Regions from separate parts of the Mesorhizobium sp. WSM4898 genome, predicted to be linked through region 1. Evidence: predicted binding sites of a transcription regulator. Region 1 holds the regulator's gene; the other holds the start of a gene.
What was found. The regulator PhoB, encoded in region 1, activates phosphate uptake and scavenging genes when phosphate is short. The targets are predictions, from matches to a motif close to TGTCATNNANCTGTCAT.
Positions count from the first base shown of each region.

Region 2: the regulator PhoB is predicted to act here: its motif matches at 7,470-7,486, upstream of P9228_RS02680 (DUF1045 domain-containing protein).

Region 1 covers NZ_JARTVQ010000013.1:27,769-38,298, forward strand. Annotated here, with positions in the region: gene P9228_RS28960 (hypothetical protein) at 1-256, shown strand, start outside; gene P9228_RS28965 (YMGG-like glycine zipper-containing protein) at 362-607, shown strand; gene P9228_RS28970 (CHASE domain-containing protein) at 692-2,317, opposite strand; gene P9228_RS28975 (ATP-binding cassette domain-containing protein) at 2,449-3,249, opposite strand; gene P9228_RS28980 (sugar ABC transporter permease) at 3,263-4,627, opposite strand; gene xylF (D-xylose ABC transporter substrate-binding protein) at 4,863-5,903, opposite strand; gene P9228_RS28990 (ROK family transcriptional regulator) at 6,251-7,492, shown strand; gene P9228_RS28995 (hypothetical protein) at 7,511-7,870, shown strand; gene phoB (phosphate regulon transcriptional regulator PhoB) at 7,867-8,556, opposite strand; gene phoU (phosphate signaling complex protein PhoU) at 8,576-9,280, opposite strand; gene pstB (phosphate ABC transporter ATP-binding protein PstB) at 9,301-10,104, opposite strand; gene pstA (phosphate ABC transporter permease PstA) at 10,101-10,530, opposite strand, start outside.
Region 2 covers NZ_JARTVQ010000001.1:523,771-534,300, reverse strand. Annotated here, with positions in the region: gene P9228_RS02710 (LacI family DNA-binding transcriptional regulator) at 1-604, opposite strand, end outside; gene P9228_RS02705 (sugar-binding protein) at 1,147-2,109, shown strand; gene P9228_RS02700 (sugar ABC transporter ATP-binding protein) at 2,231-3,796, shown strand; gene P9228_RS02695 (ABC transporter permease) at 3,793-4,788, shown strand; gene phnN (phosphonate metabolism protein/1,5-bisphosphokinase (PRPP-forming) PhnN) at 4,931-5,557, opposite strand; gene P9228_RS02685 (alpha-D-ribose 1-methylphosphonate 5-triphosphate diphosphatase) at 5,554-6,693, opposite strand; gene P9228_RS02680 (DUF1045 domain-containing protein) at 6,724-7,431, opposite strand; gene iolB (5-deoxy-glucuronate isomerase) at 7,581-8,393, opposite strand; gene P9228_RS02670 (hypothetical protein) at 8,408-8,620, opposite strand; gene iolE (myo-inosose-2 dehydratase) at 8,684-9,598, opposite strand; gene iolD (3D-(3,5/4)-trihydroxycyclohexane-1,2-dione acylhydrolase (decyclizing)) at 9,771-10,530, opposite strand, start outside.

The DNA of each region.
Region 1 (10,530 bases):
CATGACCGATTGCCGCGAATTGTCGGTGCCGGTCAGCGTCTTCGAGACTTTCGAGGCCTGCATCGCCGAACGGCCGTTTGCGCTGGGCGACCTGCAGGGGCGCACGCCGCGTGTCATGGGCGAGTGCCTTGCCGTCGATCCGGCACTTGAAGACGACTACGATCAACTGCTGTGGACCGTGCGTCCCGACGGCAGGCTCGTCGCGTCGCTGGAAACTTCCGGCGCGCTTGTCGCGTCAAACGGCGCACGCCCGTAAGACACTCTCTTCAGCAATAACAAGATCGGGCAGGCAAAGCCCGTTTTTTCGTGCTAAACGGCGGTTGGCACTGCCAAAAGTGAGGACAAAAGCGAGGAGCTATTTATGCGGAAAATGATCATTGCCATGGTTGCCGTGGTCGCCGTCAGCGGCTGCACCACGACCGAGCAGGATGTCGTCGGGGGCGGCCTGATCGGCGCCGGCGTCGGCGGCCTGGTCGGCGGAGGCAGGGGCGCGCTGATCGGCGCGGCTGTGGGCGCCGGGTCCGGCCTCCTGGTCCGCAACCTGCGCAATGGCCAGTGCGTATATCGCTACCGTAACGGCACGACCTACACTGCGCGCTGCAACTGATCTCGCGACAGAGCGATCCAATGAAGGCCGGCCTGCCGGCCTCCATTTCTTTGCCTGAACGGCCCGCCGCCGCACCGGCGCTGCTCATCCGGTGAGCGGGATCCTTATTTCCACCTTAAGCCCGTCGGCCCGGTAGTCGCGCTTGATCGTACCGCGCAATTCTCGCGTGACATTGAGATCGATCAGCTTGGTGCCGAAACCGGTCTTTGCCGGCGGCTCCAGTTTCTTTTGCCCGGCCTCGCGCCAATCGAGCACCAGCGTCCGCTCCCGGCCACGTCCTTCGACCCGCCAATCGACCTTCAGGGCGCCCACCGAGTTGCCGGCCTCGCCATATTTCAGCGCGTTGGTGGCAAGCTCGTGGAAGGTCAGGCCAAGCGCCTGCGTCGTCGTCTCGTCAAGCAGCACTTCCGGCCCCGACAATATGCCTTCGGAAAGCTCTTTGCCGAACACCTGCCCAAGCTCGGTGCGCAGCAGGTCGCCGAGGTCCGCTTTCTGCCAGCGCGAGCGTGTCAGCATGTCCTGCGACGCGGCCATCGCCTGCAACCGCGCCGAGAATGATGCCGAGAACTCCTTCACGTCCGTGGCCTGCGAAGCAGTCTGCCGCGCGATCGCCAGCACCCTGGTGATCGAGTTCTTGATGCGGTGCTTCATCTCCTGCAGGATCAGCTCCTTTTCCAGCAGGCTCTTCTCCGTGGCCTCATGCAGCAGCGACTTCGCCTCGTAGGCGCGCTCCTGATAGCGGGCCACCAAGGCGATGGCCCCGGCGAGAAGCAGGCCGAACAGACCGAGCATCACCGGGATGGCGCGCGAGGAAGGCAGCGCGAAAGCGCTCGTCGGCCGAAACAGGACAGTCCAGGGTCGGCCGGCCACGACGATATCCCGGCGCGCCAGCAGCTTTCCGCCGAGCGATTCGGCCGGCGGCGCCTCCGACCGGAACAGGAGATTGTCGGCTCCCGGCTGGCCGTCGAAGATTTCGACGTTGACCGGCAGCAGCGGAGCCTTGCTGAGCGCCACCTGGAACAGATCGCGTGCGCGGAAGGAGGCGTAGAGGAAGCCGGCGGTCGAGGAGCGGCTGGCATTAATGACATCCGGAGCCGTTTCCACGTTCAGCCGCACGAAGACCAGGAATCCGGGGAATGTCTGCTCCAGCCCTTGTCCCTGGCCAAGTTGAACGAGCCCGCTGGCATGCTGCTGGTCGTCGGCCATGGCCTTCTCGATTGCCGCCCGCCGTGCCGGGTCGCTGAACATGTCGAAGCCGATGATCGACTGGTTGGAGGTATCGAGCGGCTCGAAAAGCACGATGGGCGTGCGCCATTGCTGCTGCGTGATGGCCGGATAGACCGGGTGGGCCGAACCGCGAGCGCGCAGGATGTCGCGCTCGAGCGTGGCCTCGTCGCCGGCCTTGGCCAGCCTCAGGAAGCCGATGCCGCGCAGTCCGGCGAAATTGTCGTCGATGTCGAGCGCGGTGAGGAAGGCCTTGAACTCGCCGCGCGTAATATCGCCGTTACGAGCATCGAACAGCGCCTGGGTCGAGCGCAGCAGCGACAGATGCAGGTCGATGCGGCTCTCGATGCGGTTGAGCGCATCGTCGGCGGTTCCCTCGAACTTGATGCGTGCCGCCTCCTGGGTCGCGAAATAGGCGAACCCCGCCATCGTCAGGCTGATCAGCGCGACGGCGATGAAGGCGACGATCGGGAAAAGCTTTTTCAATGCAGGGTGCGGCCCATGGATGGTTGGCCACCTTTATGGGCAAGTCTCCGCGCCAATACAATGGCAAGGCCAACCCAACGCCGCGATTGGCTCATCAAACAAGTCGCAAATTAGCCAACCAATTTATAGTCTTAGGCCGCGATTTTCAGCGCTCCCGGGCCTGGCATGGCGCCTGGCGGGCACTTGCCCAAAATGATCATGCCGAGCACCTCGTCCTGGGTCACGTCGCTGGTGCGCGCCGTACCGACGACCTGGCCGTTCTTCATGACGCAGACCCTGTCCGCCAGCTCGAACACGTCATGGATGTCGTGGCTGATCAGGAAGATGCCGATGCCGTCGGCCTTGAGTTGCCGCACCAGTTCGCCGACCTGGGCCGTCTCCTGGGGGCCGAGCGCTGCCGTCGGCTCGTCCATGATCAGGATTCGCGCGTTGAACAGGATCGCGCGCGCGATCGCCACCGACTGCCTCTGTCCGCCGGACAGCTTGATCACCGGCTCCTTGAAGCGCTGGAAGCGCGGATTGAGCCGGCCCATCACCTTGCGCGCTTCGGCCTCCATGGCGACGTCGTCCAGCGTGCCCCAGGCGGTCATCAGCTCGCGGCCGAGGAAAAGATTGGCGGCGGCGTCGACATTGTCGGCAAGCGCCAGCGTCTGATAGATCGTCTCGATGCCGTATTTCTTGGCGTCGCGCGGGTTGGAGATTGCTGCCTCCTCGCCGTTGACGAAGATCTGCCCGGCATCGCGCTTGTAGGCGCCGGACAGTATCTTGATCAGCGTCGACTTGCCGGCGCCGTTGTGGCCGAGCAGCGCCACCACTTCGCCGGGGAAGAGATCGATGGAGGCATCGTCGACGGCGCGAATGCCGCCGAAGGCGATCGAGATGTTGCGCATGTCGACCAGCGGGGCGCCGGCGGGAGCGTTCTTGTCTGCCATGATGCTGCCTCCTTCACACCCGCTTGCGGTAGATGGTGTCGAGCCAGACCGCGATGACTAGCACGGCGCCGACGACGATGCTTTGCAGCGGCGAATCGACGCCGAGGAGCACCATGCCGGACTGCAGTGACTGCATCAGCAGCGCCCCAAGCATAGCGCCGAGCACGGTTCCCGAGCCGCCGGCGAGCGAGGTGCCTCCGATGACCGCCGCGGCGATGACCAGGAGCTCGTCCAGCGTGCCGAGCGCATTGGTCGATGAATTCTGCCGCGCCGACGATATCGCCGCGGCCATCGTCGCCAGCACGCCCATGATCATGAACACCTTCATGGTGATCCAGCGCGTGTTGATGCCGGCAAGGTTGGCCGCTTCCGGATTGCCGCCGATGGCAAAGACATAGCGGCCGAAGCGAGTGCGCTTGGTGATGAAGGTCATGACGAGGCCGACGGCGATCGCCATCAGCACCGGAATGGCGATGCCGTGGGCGATGAACAGGCCGCCTTCGGGGACCGTGATGTTGTTGGCGGCGGCGTAGCGGTTCACGATGCCGACCGGCCAGGGATAGGAATTGGCCAGCCACACCGCGCCCATGATGACGGCGCAGGTGACCGCGCCGAGCAGCGTCTCGGCCCAGATCGGACGCAGCGGGAAACGGAATCGCTTGCGCTGCACCCTGCCGTTGAACAGCGCAAACACCACGGCAACACAGGCGACGGCGCCGACGATCCAGCTCCATCTGGCGCCGATCGAGCCGGCCGGTCCGCCGCCCATCAGCTGGAAGGTGGCGTCGAGCGGCGCCACCGTCTGGCCGCTGGTGACCCACCAGGCAGCACCGCGCCAGACCAGCAGCCCGCCAAGCGTCACGATGAAGGCCGGCACTTCGAGATAGGCGATGACGAAGCCCTGGAAGGCGCCGATCAGCAGGCCGAGCGCCAGGCCGATCAACAGCGCCAGCACCCAGATCCAGGGATTGCCAAGCTCGAGCCCAACCATTCGCACCAGGAAATGCACTTGGGCAAAGCCCATGACCATGCCGATCAAACCCTCGGCGGATCCGACGGAGAGGTCGATGTTGCGCATGACGATGACCAGCACCATGCCGGAAGCCATAATGGCCACGGCCGAGGTCTGCACCGACAGGTTCCACAGGTTGCGCGGCGTCAGGAACGTTCGGCTATCGAAATCGAGCGGATTGACGCCGAGCCGCAGGCTCGAGATGACATGCAGGCCAATCCAGATGATCAGCAGCGCGCCGACCATGCCGAGCATGCGGGTGTCGAGCTCGGTCGCCTTGAGGAAGCGCCCGACGGCGCTGAGTTCGGAAGCCCGCGCGCGATCCGCCGCCGGGTTGGCCGGCGTATCAGAGGTCGTATCGGTCATGATCTCCTCCCACCGGCTTGCCGTCTGGCGCGATGCCGGACCACGATGCTAGAGCAATTCCAGGAAAAGTGCGTGGCCGCCTGGAATTGCGCGGAAACAAACGGCTGGAGCAGTTCGGCGATCCTGCCGGACAGTGAACTGCCCCAATGGTCTCCGGCTTCAGTACGCCCGAAAGCCTTTGGAGAAACGCCGCGGCTGTCGGGCCGCGGCGCTGCGTTTGAACCTGACGGCCAGCTTAGTTGCAGACCGCGACGCTGCCGGCGGCAACGCCCGCGCAGACTTCATCCTTCTTGATCCAACCCGCGTCGATGACGAGGTTGAGATTATCCTTGGTGATTGCGACCGGGGTCAGGAACAGCGACTTGACGGTGTTGCCGCCAGGCGTCGTGAAGTCCTTGGCGCCCGCGATGTCGGTCATCTTCTTGCCGTCGGCGAGCTGCGAGGCGATCTCGGCGGCGTGCTTGCCGAGCTCGCGCGCGTCCTTCCACACCGACACCGTCTGGGTGCCGAGCGCGATGCGGTTGAGCGCGGCATGGTCGCCGTCCTGGCCCGAGACCGGAACGGTGCCGGCCAGCCCTTGCGCCGTCAGAGCCGCGACGACGCCGCCGGCGGTGCCGTCATTGGCCGCCACCACCGCGTCGACCTTGTTGTCGTTGGCGGTCAGGAACTGCTCCATGTTCTTCTGCGCGTTGGCGGGCAGCCAGCCGTCGGTATAGGCTTCGCCGACATTCTTGATCTTGCCGCTGTCGATGGCTTCCTTCAGCACTTCCATCGAGCCGGAGAACAGGAAATCGGCGTTCGGGTCGGCGCCCGAGCCCTTGATGAAGACGTAATTGCCCTCGGGCTTGGCCTTGAACACCTCGCGGGCCTGCATGCGGCCGACTTCCTTGTTGTCGAAGGTCAGATAAAACACGTCCTTGTTCTCGATCAGGCGGTCGTAGCCGACGACCGGAATGCCTTCGTCGAGTGCCTTCTGCACCGCCGGTCCGATCGCCGAGGCGTCCTGCGCCAGGATGATCAGCGCATTGGCGCCCTGCGAGATCAGGCTTTCGACGTCGGTCAGCTGCTTGCCTGGATTGGACTGTGCGTCGGCGGATATATACTTGTCGCCGGCGGCCTCGATCGCCTTCTTCATCGCCGCTTCGTCGGTCTTCCAGCGCTCTTCCTGGAAATTGGACCACGAAACGCCGATCACCTTGTCCTTCGCCTCGGCGACCGACGCCAACGTCAACGACATGGCGACGCCCGCCAGCATGGCGGCTGCGAATCTCTTCATGATATCCTCCCTGCGCCCCTCGCGGCGCGACCCAGACTGGCCCGAAGGCCATTAGAGGCTTTTTTTCGAGCCTCGAAAAAATACTGATCGAACGCCAAAGCGCTGTCAACTGCAATTCTGACGGTTTTGAGGTGTCGCGTTCTTTTTTTCGAGACCCGCAATAAATAATGACAGTGCCGACCGCTTCTGCCACTATCGCGGAACAGTTCGGAGGAAGCGCAGACCGCGTCCACCGAAAATGTTAAAAAACCAGGACGGTTCGGGTGCCGGCGTCCGGGTGAATCGATCTGGCGCGTCGCCGGGTCCTGTGCATGATCGAGAGGCCGCGCTGACTGGGAGGAGAAAAAATGTCGGTCGGAATCCGCCACGACGATCTGCGCCGGCGCAACCGCGCCATGGTGCTCTCGGCCGTGCGCCGGGCCGGCCAACCGTCGCGCACGGAAATCGCCGCGACCACCGGGCTCAGCCATTCGACCATTTCGGCGATCTCTTCCGACCTGATCCAGGAAGGCATCCTGGCCGAGAGCAAGCCGAGCGAGACCGCGTCTCTGAAGCGCGGCCGGCCACAGGTGGGCCTCGCGCTCAAGCCGGAGGCGGCGGCGGTGGTAACGGTGGTGCTGTCGCTCAATTTCCTCTCGGTCGCCGTTATCGATTATGCGGGCCAGGTCATCGCCGAGGAGCAGCGCCGCCTCGATACCCTCACCATGCCGCGCAACGAGCTGATCGGCGAATGCTTGGCGATCGTGCGGCGCCGGTTGGACGATCCGGACCTCGACGTCGGCAGCGTCGCCCGCATCGCCATGGGCATCCAGGGCATCACCGATTCCCATGCCCGCGCCATGCTGTGGTCGCCGATCACGCCGCTGACCGACATTGCCTTCGCCGACATTCTTGAAAAGGAATTCGGCATTCCAGCCACCATGGAGAACGACTGCAACATGATGGCTGTGGCGCTGCAGTGGCGCGATCCCCACCGCTATCGCGACAATTTCATCGCCATCCTGCTCTCGCACGGCATCGGCATGGGCCTGGTGCTGAAGGGCGAGCTGTTCACCGGCACGCATTCTTCAGGCGGCGAGTTCGGCCACATGATCCATCGTCCGAGCGGCGCGCTTTGCCGTTGCGGACGCCGCGGCTGCGTCGAGGCCTATGCCGGCAACTACGCCATCTGGCGCAGCGCCATGAAGATGAGCGAGGACGCCGAGCCGATCGATGTCGGCGACGCCGACATGCGGGCGCTCGCCGCCAAGGCGCGCGAGACAGATGGCCCGGAGCGCGAGGCCTATCGCCGGGCCGGGGAGGCGCTGGGCTTCGGCCTCGGCAGCCTGTTCGCGCTGATCGACCCGGCGCCGGTCGCCATGGTCGGCGTCAGCGCCGCCGCCTTCGACCTGATCGAGCCGGCGCTGCGCGAGGCGATCGCCCAGACCGCCGGCGGCCAGCATTCAAATTCGATCTCCTTCGATACCGAGCCGAACGAATTGCCGCTGATCCGCGAAGGCTGCGCCGTGCGCGCGCTGACCTTCGTCGACCAGGAGATTTTCGCGCCGGGCGTGCAGGCGAGAAGCGGCGCGGGGAAGAATGTCGCCTGAGGCCGACGAGTGCCTATGATGAAGAGCTACAAGAACCGGCTTGGCGTAACCTATTATCTGCCTGACTTCGGCCCTCCCGCTCGCTGGCTCATGAGTGTCACGCCTGGGGGCGCGGATTTGCCAACCCTGTACTATTTCGAATGCGATGCCGAGAATCTTGGTCGTCGGGCAATACACATATACGCCGATGGCCGCATGCTCCTCGCATATCCCGGAGGCCTCGACGGCGACCACTTGCCCGAGGGGGAGCTGCCTACGGTGGAAGAGGCCGAGCACGATGGTTTGCAAACCCGCGAGATTGCCAAAGCGGAGTTCGACGCGCTTTGGGCTGCACTGTCTCGCCTGGAAGGCACGGATGAACTCCAGGCCGGCGGCTAATCTTCCCTGATCGCGTAGCCCGCCCCACGGATGGTACGTATGACGTCCGGCATGCGGCCGTTGTTGACCGCCTTGCGCAGGCGGCCGACATGCACGTCCACGGTGCGCTCGTCGATATAGATCGTCTCGCCCCAGACATTGTCGAGCAGCTGGCTGCGCGAGAACACCCGGCCGGGATGCCGCATCATGAATTCCAGCAGCCTGAACTCGGTCGGGCCGAGCCGGATCTCGCTCTTCTTGCGGTAGACGCGATGCGATTCGCGATCGAGCACGATGTCGCCGACCTTGAGCACGCTGGACAGCACCTCCGGCTTGGCGCGGCGCAGCAGCGCCTTGACCCTGGCCATGAATTCCGGCGTCGAGAACGGCTTGACCAGATAGTCGTCGGCGCCGGTCGAGAGGCCGCGCACCCTGTCGCTTTCCTCGCCGCGCGCGGTCAGCATGATGATCGGCAGGCGTTCGGTCTCGGGCCGCATCCTGAGGCGCCGGCAAAGCTCGATGCCGGACACCGCCGGCACCATCCAGTCGAGCACCAGAAGGTCGGGCACATTCTCCTGCAGGCGGATCTCGGCCTCGTCGCCGCGCGTCACCACCTCGACCTGATAGCCCTCGGATTCGAGGTTGTAGCGGAGCAGCACCCCCAGCGGCTCCTCGTCCTCCACCACCATGATGCGTGGCGCGATCATTTAGCAGGCACCTTCGCTGTCAGGCCGCCGGCGCCGACATCGCCGTCTCGTCCTGCTTAGGACGATTCGCGGGCAATTGCGCGCCGGTCAGCACATAGTAGGCGTTCTCGGCGATGTTGGTGACGTGGTCGCCTATGCGCTCCAGATTCTTGGCGCAGAACAACAGATGCGTGCAAGCCGTGATGTTGCGCGGATCCTCCATCATGTAGGTCAGGAGCTCGCGGAAGACGGAGGTGTATTTGACGTCGATGCGCTCGTCGTCGTTGCGGAGCTTGGCGAGCGCCGTGGCGTCGCCGGCCGTGTATTCCTCGATCACGCCCTGCACTTGGATCAGCACCAGCTGCGCCATCGAATCGATGGAGTGCGAAAGGTCGCGCGGCGCGGCGCTGATGCCGACCGAGCCGACGCGCTTAGCGATGTTCTTGGCAAGGTCGCCGATGCGCTCGAGATCGCCGGCCATCCGGATGGCGCCAACGACGCTGCGCAGGTCGTCGGCCATCGGCTGGCGTTTGGCAATCAGCGTGATGGCGCGATCGTCGAGCTCGCGTTGGCGCGCGTCCATGATGGCATCGTCGGAGACCACGCGCTGCGCCAGCGCGTTGTCGGAATTCAGCAGAGCCTTGGTCGACGCGCCGACCATCGAGCCGGCAAGATCGCCCATGTCGCGGATGAGCTGGCTGATCTGCCTCAGATCCTCGTCGAAGGAAGCGACCGTATGGGCCATGGTTATGTCCTCGTATGAACTCAGCCGAAGCGGCCGGTGATGTAGTCCTGCGTGCGCTTCTCGCGGGGCGAGGTGAAAATCTTTTCGGTCCGGTCGAATTCGATCAGCTCGCCGAGATACATGAACGCCGTCTGCCGCGAGACGCGCGCCGCCTGCTGCATGTTGTGGGTGACGATCACGATCGTGTAGTCGGCCTGCAGCTCGTCGATCAGCTCCTCGATCTTGGCGGTCGAGAGCGGATCGAGCGCCGATGCCGGCTCGTCGAGCAGGATGACCTCCGGCTTCACCGCCACGGTGCGGGCGATGCAGAGCCGCTGCTGCTGGCCGCCCGAAAGGCTCTGGCCACTGGCGTTGAGCTTGTCCTTGACCTCGTTCCACAGCGCGGCGCGCTTCAGCGCCTGTTCGACGCGATTGTCCATCTCGGCCTTGCTGATCTTCTCATACAGCCTGACGCCGAAGGCGATGTTCTCGTAGATCGACATCGGGAACGGCGTCGGCTTCTGGAACACCATGCCGATCTTGGTCCTGAGCAGGTTGAGGTCCTGCGAGCGGTCGAGGATGTTCTTGCCGTCGAGCAGCACCTGGCCTTCGGCGCTCTGCTTCGGGTAGAGCTCGTAGATGCGGTTGAGCACGCGCAGCAGCGTCGACTTTCCGCAGCCCGAAGGTCCGATGAAGGCGGTAACGCTGCGCTCGGGCAGCGACAGGTTGATGTCCTTCAGCGCCTTCGACTGGCCATAGTAGAAGTTGAGGTTCTTGACTTCGATCTTGGCCTTCTCGGCGGTCGTCTCGGCTACGTTCAGGTCGGTGGACAACATCGGTTTCATCTGTCCTCTCTGCGTCCGGTAAGGCTGCGGGCGAAGATGCTCAGCCCGAGAACCGTCAGGGTGATTATCAGTGCGCCCGTCCAGGCCAGTTGCTGCCATTCCTCATAAGGGCTCAGCGCAAACTGGAAGATGGTCACCGGCAGGCTGGCCATCGGCGCGTTGAGATTGCTCGACCAGAACTGGTTGTTGAGCGCGGTGAAGAGCAGCGGCGCCGTCTCGCCCGAAATCCGGGCGATCGCCAGCAATATACCGGTGACGATGCCGGACAGTGCGGCGCGATAGGCGACCGAGCGGATCACCACCCAGCGCGGCGCGCCGATGGCGGTGCCGGCCTCGCGCAGCGCGTTGGGCACAAGGTTCAGCATGTCCTCGGTGGTGCGCACGACGACGGGGATCACCAGGATCGACAGCGCCACCGCGCCGGCG
Region 2 (10,530 bases), on a different contig from region 1:
TGGAGCTCTGGCCGCCGGCGATCTCGGAAGGCACCACGGCCGGGAAGGCATAGTCGGCGGTGTAACAGTTGAGCAGGATGACCGGAATGTCGAGGCTGTAGAGGAACTCGGGCGCGGTGATCTCGCGGGTGAAGATGGTCATGTAGATCAGCGCCGAGAGGCCGCGCCGGGTGAGCGCCTGGATGGCACGCGGCTCCATGACGGTGTCACCCATGGTCTGCGCCACCAAGAGCACGTTGCCGGCATTCCAGGAGGCCTGCCGCGCGCCCTCGATGGCCACAACCGCCTCGGGGCTGGTGGCGAGCTGATCGACGGCAAAGCCGATGACGCCATCCAGCCCTTCGAAGGGCGTGACGGGCGGACGCAAAGCTGAAAAGACCGGCGGCGAATAGCCCAGCGCTCTGGCTGCCTCGATCACACGGTCGCGCGTCTGCTGCGACAGCCTGATGCCCGGCGAATTGTTGAGCACGAAAGAGACCGTCGCCTGCGAACAGCCGGCGGCCCTCGCTATATCGGTCATGGTGACCCGGCCCTTGGGCTTGGCCGAGGCCTTGCGGCGTCTGGACGTTTCCCGTGGATCGCGCAGTTGCGTCGGTTCGCTCATGGTCTTTTCCCAAACCTGCCGGGCTGTTCCGCAAAGCCCGCCACCGAGCGGGTATGCTTATAACTATTATCACTAACAAGGGCGTTGGCACCAGCCACGGCACGCGGCGGCAAAATGGCCAAAAGGTCAGCAAAGCTGTCAGCTTTCCCGAGTTTTGCCGACCCGACCAGCGCAAATCCTGCTTCCGCCGGCGCCCACCGCGGCACCCGGTTCGCCGTGGCTGGGGCGCCGGTCCGATCCCGCGACTAATACTATTTACTAATATCGGTAAGCGATCTACTGTCAACGCGTCGCCGGGCGAGCTGCGGCGACGGCATCTGGGAGGAGCGCAGGTTCGCTGCCCGGCAATTTGCCGGAAGAGGGCTGCCCTCATCCTCACGAAAATGTCAGACAAATCGGACTATTTACGAACGTCAAATCTGTGTCTAGTGTTTCGGTCGCGGCTGGATCGGCCCCGGACTTAGGTGCCAGACCCTTGAGGAGGAGGGCGTCCAGGCCGCAGCCGAGACAGCAGCGATGAGTTTCAAAAGGGAGGTTGAAGCATGAAATCCATGATACGCAACGCGTCCGTCGCCGCGGCGGCCTTGGCTATTGGCCTGACGGCCAGCGCAGCCGTGCGCGCCGACGACAAGCCGACGCTGGCCTTTGTCGTCAACGGCGCGTCAGACTTCTGGAAGGCGGCGGAAGCCGGCGTGAAGAAGGCGCAGGGCGAACTGCCCGACTACAATCTCGAGCTGAAATATCCCGAGCAGTCGTCGGTCGCCATCCAGCAGCGCCTGATGGACGACCTTGTGACGGCCGGCGTGAAGGGCATCATGGTGTCGGCGGTCGACCCCAAGACCTCGACCGACGGGCTGAACAAGATCGCGTCGCAGACGGCTCTGTTCACCACCGACAGCGACGCCCCGCAGACCAAGCGCGTCGCCTATATCGGCTCGTCCAACGTCGATGCCGGCAAGCAGGCGGCCGAGATCGCCAAGAAGGCGATGCCGAACGGCGGCAAGTGCCTGGGCTTCGTCGGCCTGCTCGGCGCCGACAATGCCAAGGAGCGCATCGAGGGCATGAAGGAGGGGCTTGCCGGCAGCAAGATCGAGCTGGTGGACGTGCGCGGCGACGACATCGACCAGGCACGGGCCAAGAAGAATGTCGAGGACGCGCTGGTCGCCAGCCCCGACATCACCTGCATGGTCGGCTTCTACTCCTACAATACGCCGCGCATCTATGAGGCGCTTCGCGACGCCGGCAAGCTCGGCCAGATCACCGTCGTCGGCTTCGACGACGATCCGATCACGCTGGGGGGCGTCAAGGAAGGCACGGTTGCCGCGACCGTGGTGCAGCAGCCCTTCGAATGGGCCTATCAGGGCATGAAGCTGATGGCCGCCTACCTCAAGGGCGACAAGTCGGGCATTCCGGCCAACGGCTTGATCATCGTGCCGACCAAGATCATCGGCAAGGACGATGTCGACGCCTATGCCGCCAACCTGAAGGCGATGGCCGGCAAGTAATCGATGCACAGTTGCGCCGGCTCAAGCTTCGCCTTGAGCCGGCGTCCGTATTGACGGGCCGCATGCGGCCCGTCAGTCTGCAGCCCACCGGCTGCCGATAAGCGCGATGAACAATGGCGTGATGAATTATTCCGACCCATCCATCGTCCAATCCGCTCCGTTCCTGAGCCTCGAGGCCGTGCGCAAGACCTATCCCGGCGTCGTGGCGTTGGACGGGTTCTCGATGGAGGTCAGGCCGGGCGAGGTGATCGGGCTGGTCGGCGAGAACGGCGCCGGCAAATCGACATTGATGAAGATCCTCGGCGGCGTGACGCGGCCGGACAGCGGCTCCGTCACCGTCGACGGCGTCGCGCATGACGGCTTGACCGTGGAAGCCAGCATCGGCTCCGGCATCGCCTTCGTGCATCAGGAGCTCAACCTGTTCGAAAACCTCGACGTCGCCGCCAACATCTTCTTCGGCCGCGAGCCGCTCAAGGCCGGGCCGCTGAAGCTGGTCGACCGCGCCAAGCTGCGCGAGATGGTGGCGCCGCTCCTGAAACGCGTCGGCGCCAATTTCTCGGCCGACGCGCCGGTCGCCTCGCTGTCGCTGGCGCAGCAGCAGATGGTCGAGATCGCCAAGGCGCTGTCGATCAAGGCGCGGCTGGTGATCCTCGACGAGCCGACCTCCAGCCTGCCGATCGCCGAGACCGAAAAGCTGCTCGACGTGATCAAGGGACTGCGGGCGGAAGGCATCAGCGTCATCTTCATCTCGCACCGCCTGCACGAGGTCGAGCGCGTCGCCGACCGCGTCGTGGTGCTGCGCGACGGCATGCTGGCCGGCACGCTGCCGAAGAGCGACATCAATCACGACCAGATGGTCAAGCTGATGATCGGGCGCATGCTGAAGGAGCGCGAGAAAGCCGCGGAGGCGGGTCGCGCGCCGGGCGGCGTCGCACTCTCGGCGACAGCGGTGCGCACCAGCGCCTATCCCGACCACCCGGTCGACCTGGAGCTTCGGCGCGGCGAAATCCTCGGCCTTGCCGGGCTGGTCGGCTCCGGCCGCACGGAGCTCGCGCGCGTCCTGTTCGGCATCGACGAGCGGCTCGGCGGCAGTGTCGCGCTGGACGGCAAGGCGCTCAATGTCGGATCGGCCGCCGATGCGGTGGCGAGCGGCATCTTCCTGGTACCCGAAGACCGCAAGCTGACCGGCATCCTGCTCGACCTCTCGATCGCGCAAAACATTTCGCTGCCCAATATGCCGGCGCATGCGAAGCGCTCGCTGGTGTCGACCAGCGCGGAGCTCGCCACCGCCGAGAAGCAGAAGAAGGATCTCGGCATCAAGGCGCCATCGGTCCTGACCCGCACCGGCACGCTGTCCGGCGGCAACCAGCAGAAGGTGGTTCTGGCCAAATGGCTGGCGATGAACCCCAAGGTGATGATCCTCGACGAGCCGACGCGCGGCATCGATATCGGCGCCAAGGCCGAGATCTACGCGCTGATGCGGGCGCTGGCCGATGCCGGCGTCGCGGTGCTGATGATCTCCAGCGACATGGAAGAGGTGATCGGCGTCTCGGACCGCATCGCGGTCATGCATGAGGGGCAGATCTCCGGCATCCTCGACCGGGACGATTTCAGCCAGGAGAACGTGCTGTTGCTGGCGGTGGGCAAGAAGCCGAAGCTGGCGCAAGCCGCGGGAGGAGCGCAATGAGCAAGAAAGACCTCGGCCTGCTGGTCCTGATCCTGGTGGTCGGCGCGGTGGTCACGGCTATAAATCCGCGCTTCCTGTCGACGATCAATCTCGCGAACACCTCCAACCTGGTCGCGCTGTTCGGCATCCTTTCGATCGGCCAGGCCTTCGTCATCATCACCGGCGGCATCGAGCTTTCGGTCGGTTCGCTGATCGCGCTGCTCGGCACGCTGTTCATCGACTTCATCGCCGTGCGCGAGATGGACTGGCCGTTGGCCTTCGTGCTGATCATCGTGCTCGGCGCCATCATCGGCTTCGTGCATGGCTGGCTGATCACGCGGCTCAAGATGCAGCCCTTCGTGGTGACGCTTTGCGGCCTGCTGATCTACCGCGGCGTCGCCCGTTTCTACACCGCCGACGGCACGGCGGGCTTCGCTTTCGGCCAGAATTTCCCGGATCTCGAATTCCTGACCGCCGGCCGCTCCGGCGGGTTGCCGAATTCCTTCATCGCGCTGATCGTGATCGCCATCGTCATGTGGGTGGTGCTGCACCGCTCGGTGTTCGGGCGCTATCTCTATGCCATCGGCAAGAATGAGGAAGCGGCGAAGTATTCGGGCATCCGCACCGGACGCGTGGTGATCGCGGCATACGTGATCTGCGGTGTGCTGACGGCGCTGTCGGCGATCTACTTCGCCATGTACACGCGCTCGATCTCGCCGGCGAGCCACGGCCAGTTCTATGAGCTCTACGCCATCGCCGCGGCGGTGCTCGGCGGCTTCTCGCTGCGCGGGGGCGAGGGCTCGCTCGTAGGCGTCATCCTCGGCACCGTGCTGCTGCAGGAACTGCAAAACCTCGTCAATCTGCTCGGCATCCCGTCCTCCCTGAACTTCGCGGTGATGGGCGGCGTGATCCTGATCGGCGTGCTGGTCGACCAGCAGTGGGGTGTGTTCCGCGCCCGGCGCCGGATGATGGAGGCGTCGCGCCGGAACGTCGCCGGCGCGCCGGCGGAGTAGCTTCCCTCGTCCGATCTCGGCAGGCAGCGGGGCAGATTTCAACTTCGCGTGCTGCACACATTTTTTGGACGTTGGCGCCGACATCAACAAGTCTCGGCCCAACCTCCCACTCGCAAGCCGGCATCACCTGAATCAATACACCTCAGATCATGTCCGAAAGGTCCGAAAACGCCATCGCCTTGCGCAGCACCTCGGCGAAACGGTCGCCGGCGATCTCTCTGGCGCCGCTGTTGTCGATGGAGGTGACATCCAGCCCGGAAAGCGTCACGCTGGTGCTGCGCGCCAGACGCGCCAGCACCTCGCCGCGCGATTCACGGCCGCGCGCCGCCAGCCGCTCGGCGAGGATCTCCGGCGCAGCGGTGATCTCGACCACCGCCAGGTTGGCATAGCGCTCACGCAGCAACGGGATGACGGCACGGGAGACGTTGGCAACGGCAACATGACCATTGGCGATCGCCCAATCGACATCGGCCGGCAGGCCATAGCGCAGGCCGTGCGCGTCCCAGCAGATGGCGAAGGCGCCGTCCGCTTCCGCCTCGGCGAAGGCGGCGTCGGCCAGCGTATCGTGGTCCTCACTGGCGGAGTCGCTCGGACGGGTGATGACGCGGCGGACGAACTCCAGCCGCGTCTCGCCGGCAAAATGCGCCTTGGCGTAGCCGATCACCGTGTCCTTGCCGGCGCCGCTCGGCCCGACCACCGCGACGAACACGCCGTTGCGGATCGGAGGCGTTTCGGTGAGTTCGCGTTCGATCAGCGAAGAACCCATCATGCGACGCACCTGCCCTGACGCCAGACGTTGCGCACGACCGGCACATGCTGGTCGACGCGCACGCGCACGAGGTCGGCGCGCCGGCCGGGCTCGATGACACCGCGATCGCTAAGGCCGACCGCTTCCGCCGGGTTCTTCGAGACCATGGCGACCGCCTGCGGCAGCGAAATGCCTTCCACGACATCGCCGAGGAAGAAGGCGGACTGAATCAGGCTGAAGGGGATATAGTCCGACGACAGGATGTCGAGCAAACCGTCGCCGGCAAGCGAGCGCGCCGACACATTGCCCGAATGCGAGGAGCCGCGCATGACGTTGGGCGCGCCCATCAGCACGCCGAGCCCTGCCGCCTTCGAGGCTCTCGCTGCTTCCTCGGTGGTCGGGAATTCGGCAACGCGCACGCCCTGCTCCACCGCCTCGTCGACATGGCCGGCTGTCGCATCGTCGTGGCTGGCAAGCACGATGCCGCGCTCGCGGCAGGCGGCGGAAATGAAGACGCGGTTCGGCCCGGAATTCTTGGCCGATTCGGCCATACGCTTCGCGCAGAATTTCTCGAAGTCGCGGTCGGTCAGCTTCAGTTTGCGCTGGTAGTAATAGGCGTAGGTCTCGAGATCGACGAACTGGCGCTGGCCCGGCGCGTGGTCCATCAGCGAGGCGAGCTTCACCCTGTCGTCGGTCTCGAAATTGGCGAAGGCCTCGAGGCAGTCCGGCGCCGAGACCTCGCAGCGCAGATGGATGAAGTGGTCGGCCCTGAGCCGATCCTGGCGTACGCTGTCCTCGATCGCATCGGCGAGCTTGCGCACGTCGTCGGACTTCAGGTCGGCATCCTCGTCCATGCCGACGCGCAAGGCGTCGAGCACCGTGGTGATGCCGGCGGTCGCCACCTGCGCATCGTGGGCGAGCACGGCGGCGATCGGGTTCCAGCGCACTTTCGGACGCGGCGCGTAATGGCCTTCGAGGTGATCGGTGTGCAGTTCTACGAGACCTGGGATGATATAGTCGCCGCCCATGTCCTCGCCGGTGCGGGCCGCACCCAGCTCGATCGCGGCGATCAGCCCATCGCGCAGCAGCAGCGAGCCCGCGACGATCTCGTCGGGCAGCACGATGCGGGCATTGTTCAAAACGGTCTCGGCGGTCATTTCAGCAGTCCTATCTCAGGCGGGCGGACATCAGGCGGTTTTTCTGGCCGGGCCGCGTCCAAGCACGTGGTGCGAGAGCACCATGAAGGGCGCGCCCGGTTCGGTTTCGACGAACAGCGTCAGCGCATCCACCGGCACCGGACGCTGCAGCACATCCGCGAACAGGCTGTCGATTGCAGCGCGAAGGCGCGGGCTTTCCTGTGGCCCGACCCGTCCGGAGAGCGTCATGTGGAAGCGGAACGTCTCGAAGACGTAGGGATAACCCCACTGGCAGAGGTTGCGGAACTCATCCGGCTTCAGCGAGTCTGGGCTGCGGCGCTCGATCTCGGCCTCGGTCAGCGGCGCACGGAAGCGGTCGAAAGCGCGCACGACCTCGCCGGCGAAACTGTTGAGCGGCTCGAAAGGACTTCCCGGCACGAGCGCGAAAAAGCCGTCGATCTGGCCGACGACCAGACGCGGGACGACGACTGGTGCCGTGGCCTCGGCGAAATCGTCGAGCGCCGCCCGCAGCGAGGCTTCCGTTTCGCTGGGCGCCAGCCGGAACGGCGCCTTCAGCGTCGCGTGGAACCCATAGCGCCGTGCCGAGGCGGTGTGGAAGGCAACTTCCGCCGCCGACAGGTCACCCACACCCTCGACCGGCCGCGTCGGCGCGCCGAACGGGTCGCGCCCCAGCCAGTTAGCGGCAATCCGCGCCAGCGGCTCATCCTGCCTCGGGGTAAAGTAAATGGCATAGCGCATCGAAAATCCTCGTCAGACCGCTGCCATAGGTGATTTCCATGACGGATTGACGAAGCTTTCATGGGTTTTCGAAGGCAACCCAGGCTCCGGCGGTCCTTAGCCGACGATTTTCCCGAACTGGACCAACAGGTTGAGGGCTATGAAAAATCTCACGCCTTCATCAGCCACTCATGCTCGGCGGCGTTGTGGAATTTCCATGTCCGCTTCGGGCCGGCCATGACATTGAGATAATAGAGATCATAGCCGTGGCAGGCCGCACACGGGTGGTAGCCCTTCGGCACCAGCACGACATCGCCGTCCTCGATCGCCATCGCCTCGTCCAGATCGCGCACGCCATTTCTGTCGGCGTCGGTGTAGACGCGCTGGAAGGCGAAACCCTGCGGCGGGTTGAGGCGGTGATAATAGGCCTCCTCGAGATAGGACTCGGCCGGCAGATTGTCCTGGTCGTGTTTGTGCGGCGGATAGCTGGAGGTATGGCCGCCGGGCGTGATGACCTCGACCACCAGCAGCGAGTCGGCCGGCTTGCCCTCGGGCAGGATGTTGGTGACGTAGCGGGTGTTGGTGCCCTTGCCGCGCACTTCCTGACCGAGATCGTCGGGCGCAATGACGCGGGCGGGCAGGCTGCCGCCAAGACCGGGCGCCGAGCAGACGGCAAGCTCCAGCTCGGTGTCGGCGGTCACTGCCCAGTCGGAGCCTTGCGGCACATAGACCGACCAGGGCTTGCCTTCGAAGGGCGACATGCGCTCGCCGAGCAGGCCGAGATCCTTGCCGGCGGCCGCAGCCTTGCCCTTGCCGGTGACGAACACCAGGCAGACCTCGCGCTCGCCCGTCTCGCCGGCGGCCGTCTCGCCCGGCCGCAAGCGGTGGAGATCGAAACCCACGTAAGTCCAGCCCGCGCTTTGCGGGGTGACGTGGGCGACGTGGCCGTGGCCCTTGTCGGCCTTGACGAGCAGTTTCGACATTTTTGTCTCCTGGGTCATTCCTTCGGCTCGGCCGGAGGCTTGGGCTCCTCGGCCGGCTTGTAGAGGTAGAAGAACTGCCACACCGCGTAACCGGCGAAGCCGAGCGCGATTACCCCCCAGAACGGCGTGCCGGAGGCGAATTCGATCACCGACCAGATTAGGCAGACGGCGACGACGGCAATGCGCCGCCACAGCGGTCGGAAGAAGGGGTGTTCATAGTCTTTCATCGCGCCAATCCGGGACTTGTCCAAACGCATCAGATAGAGCGAGCGGCCGGACGAATCCACCGCTTACGCCGGGAAGCCCTGCGTCTCGACCGTATAACCGGCGGCCGTCATCACCCGCATCAGCTCCTTGTGGCCGACCTCAGCCATCCTCAGCGGCGGGTTCTTTTTCGGATCCTGCTCGGCCTCGACCACGAACCAGCCTTCATAGCCGTAGTCGGCGAAGCGCTGGACGATCGCGCCGAAATCGAGCGAGCCGTCGCCGGGCACGGTGAAGGCGCCGAGCGCGACGGCATCGAGGAAGGACTGTTTCGTGCGGTCGAGCCCGTCGATCACGTTCATGCGCACGTCCTTCACATGGACGTGGTTGATGCGCTTGTGGTGGTTGTCGATGGCGCGCAGCACATCGCCGCCGGCGAAGGCGAGATGGCCGGCATCGAGCAGCAGCGGGATGCCTTCGCCGGAATGATGCATGAAGGAATCGAGTTCCGGCTCGGTCTCGACCACGGCCGCCATGTGATGATGGTAAGAAAGCGGCATACCCTGGTCGGCGCACCATTCGCCGAATTCGGTGACGCGGCGGCCATAGGCCTTCATCTCGTCGGCCGGAAGCTTTGGCTTGGTGGCAAGAGGCTTGGAGCGGTCGCCCTGGATGGAGCGGCCGACCTCGCCATAGACGATGCAGGGCGCGTTGACCGCCTTGAACAGCTCGATCATCGGCTGGATGCGATCCTTGTTCTTCGACATGTCCTCATCGACCAGCGTGCCGGAGAACCAGCCGCCGCAGAGCGTGACGTCGGCCTCTTTCAGGATCGGCAGCATCACCTTCGGGTCGTGGGGGAAGCGGCGGCCCATCTCCATGCCGGTGAAGCCGGCCGAGCGCGACTGGCGCAAACACTCCTCCAGCGACACATCATCGCTCAATTCCACGAGATCGTCGTTCCACCACGCGATGGGAGACATGCCCAGTTTGGCTTTCAAGTCGTCACTCCAGGTTCGGATCGTTCAACTTTCGCTCGTCGGCGCTGCCCTCATCCGCCTACCGGCACCTTCTCCCCGTGAATGACGGGGAGAAGGGACAGGCTTCGGCGCTGGCGGCCCCCTCTCCCCGTTCTTCACGGGGAGAGGGCAAGGGTGAGGGGCAGCGCCAGCTTCAATCACCTAAGCTCCGCATGAGCTTTTTCTCGTCATACGCCTTGCGCGCCGCGTTCACCTGCGGCCGCGACGAGACTTCCGGCACGGCAACATCCCACCAGTGGCCGCCGGCCTCGGTCGACACCAGCGGATCGGTGTCGATGACCAGCACGGTGGTCTTGTCGTTGCCCTTCGCCTTGGCGAGCGCCGTCTCGAGTTCAGCAATCGAGGCCACCTTCTCGGCGACGGCGCCGAGGCTGGCCGCATGGGCGGCGAAGTCGACGTCGGGCATCACCTCGTGGCGAGCGTCCTTCAAGAGATTGTTGAAGTTGGCGCCGCCGGTCGCCATCTGCAGCCGGTTGATGCAGCCATAGCCGCGATTGTCGAGCAACACGATGGTGAGCTTCAGGCCGAGCATCACCGACGTCGCGATCTCGGAATTGAGCATCAGATAGGAGCCGTCGCCGACCATGACGACGACTTCCTGGTCGGGTTTCGCCATCTTGACGCCGAGCCCGCCGGCGATCTCGTAGCCCATGGTCGAGAAGCCGTATTCGGCGTGATAGGAACCGGGCGCGCCCGCTTGCCAGAGCTTGTGCAATTCGCCGGGCAGCCCGCCGGCGGCATGCAAAAGCGTGACGCCCGAGCCCTTCGCGCGCTGCACGGCGCCGATCACCTGCGCGTCGGAGGGATAGGCGGCGTTGGTCGAGGCCGTCACCTTGGCGGCGGCAGCCTGCCATTCCGTCTTGCCCTTCAGCGCATTGTCGGTCCAGGCGGTC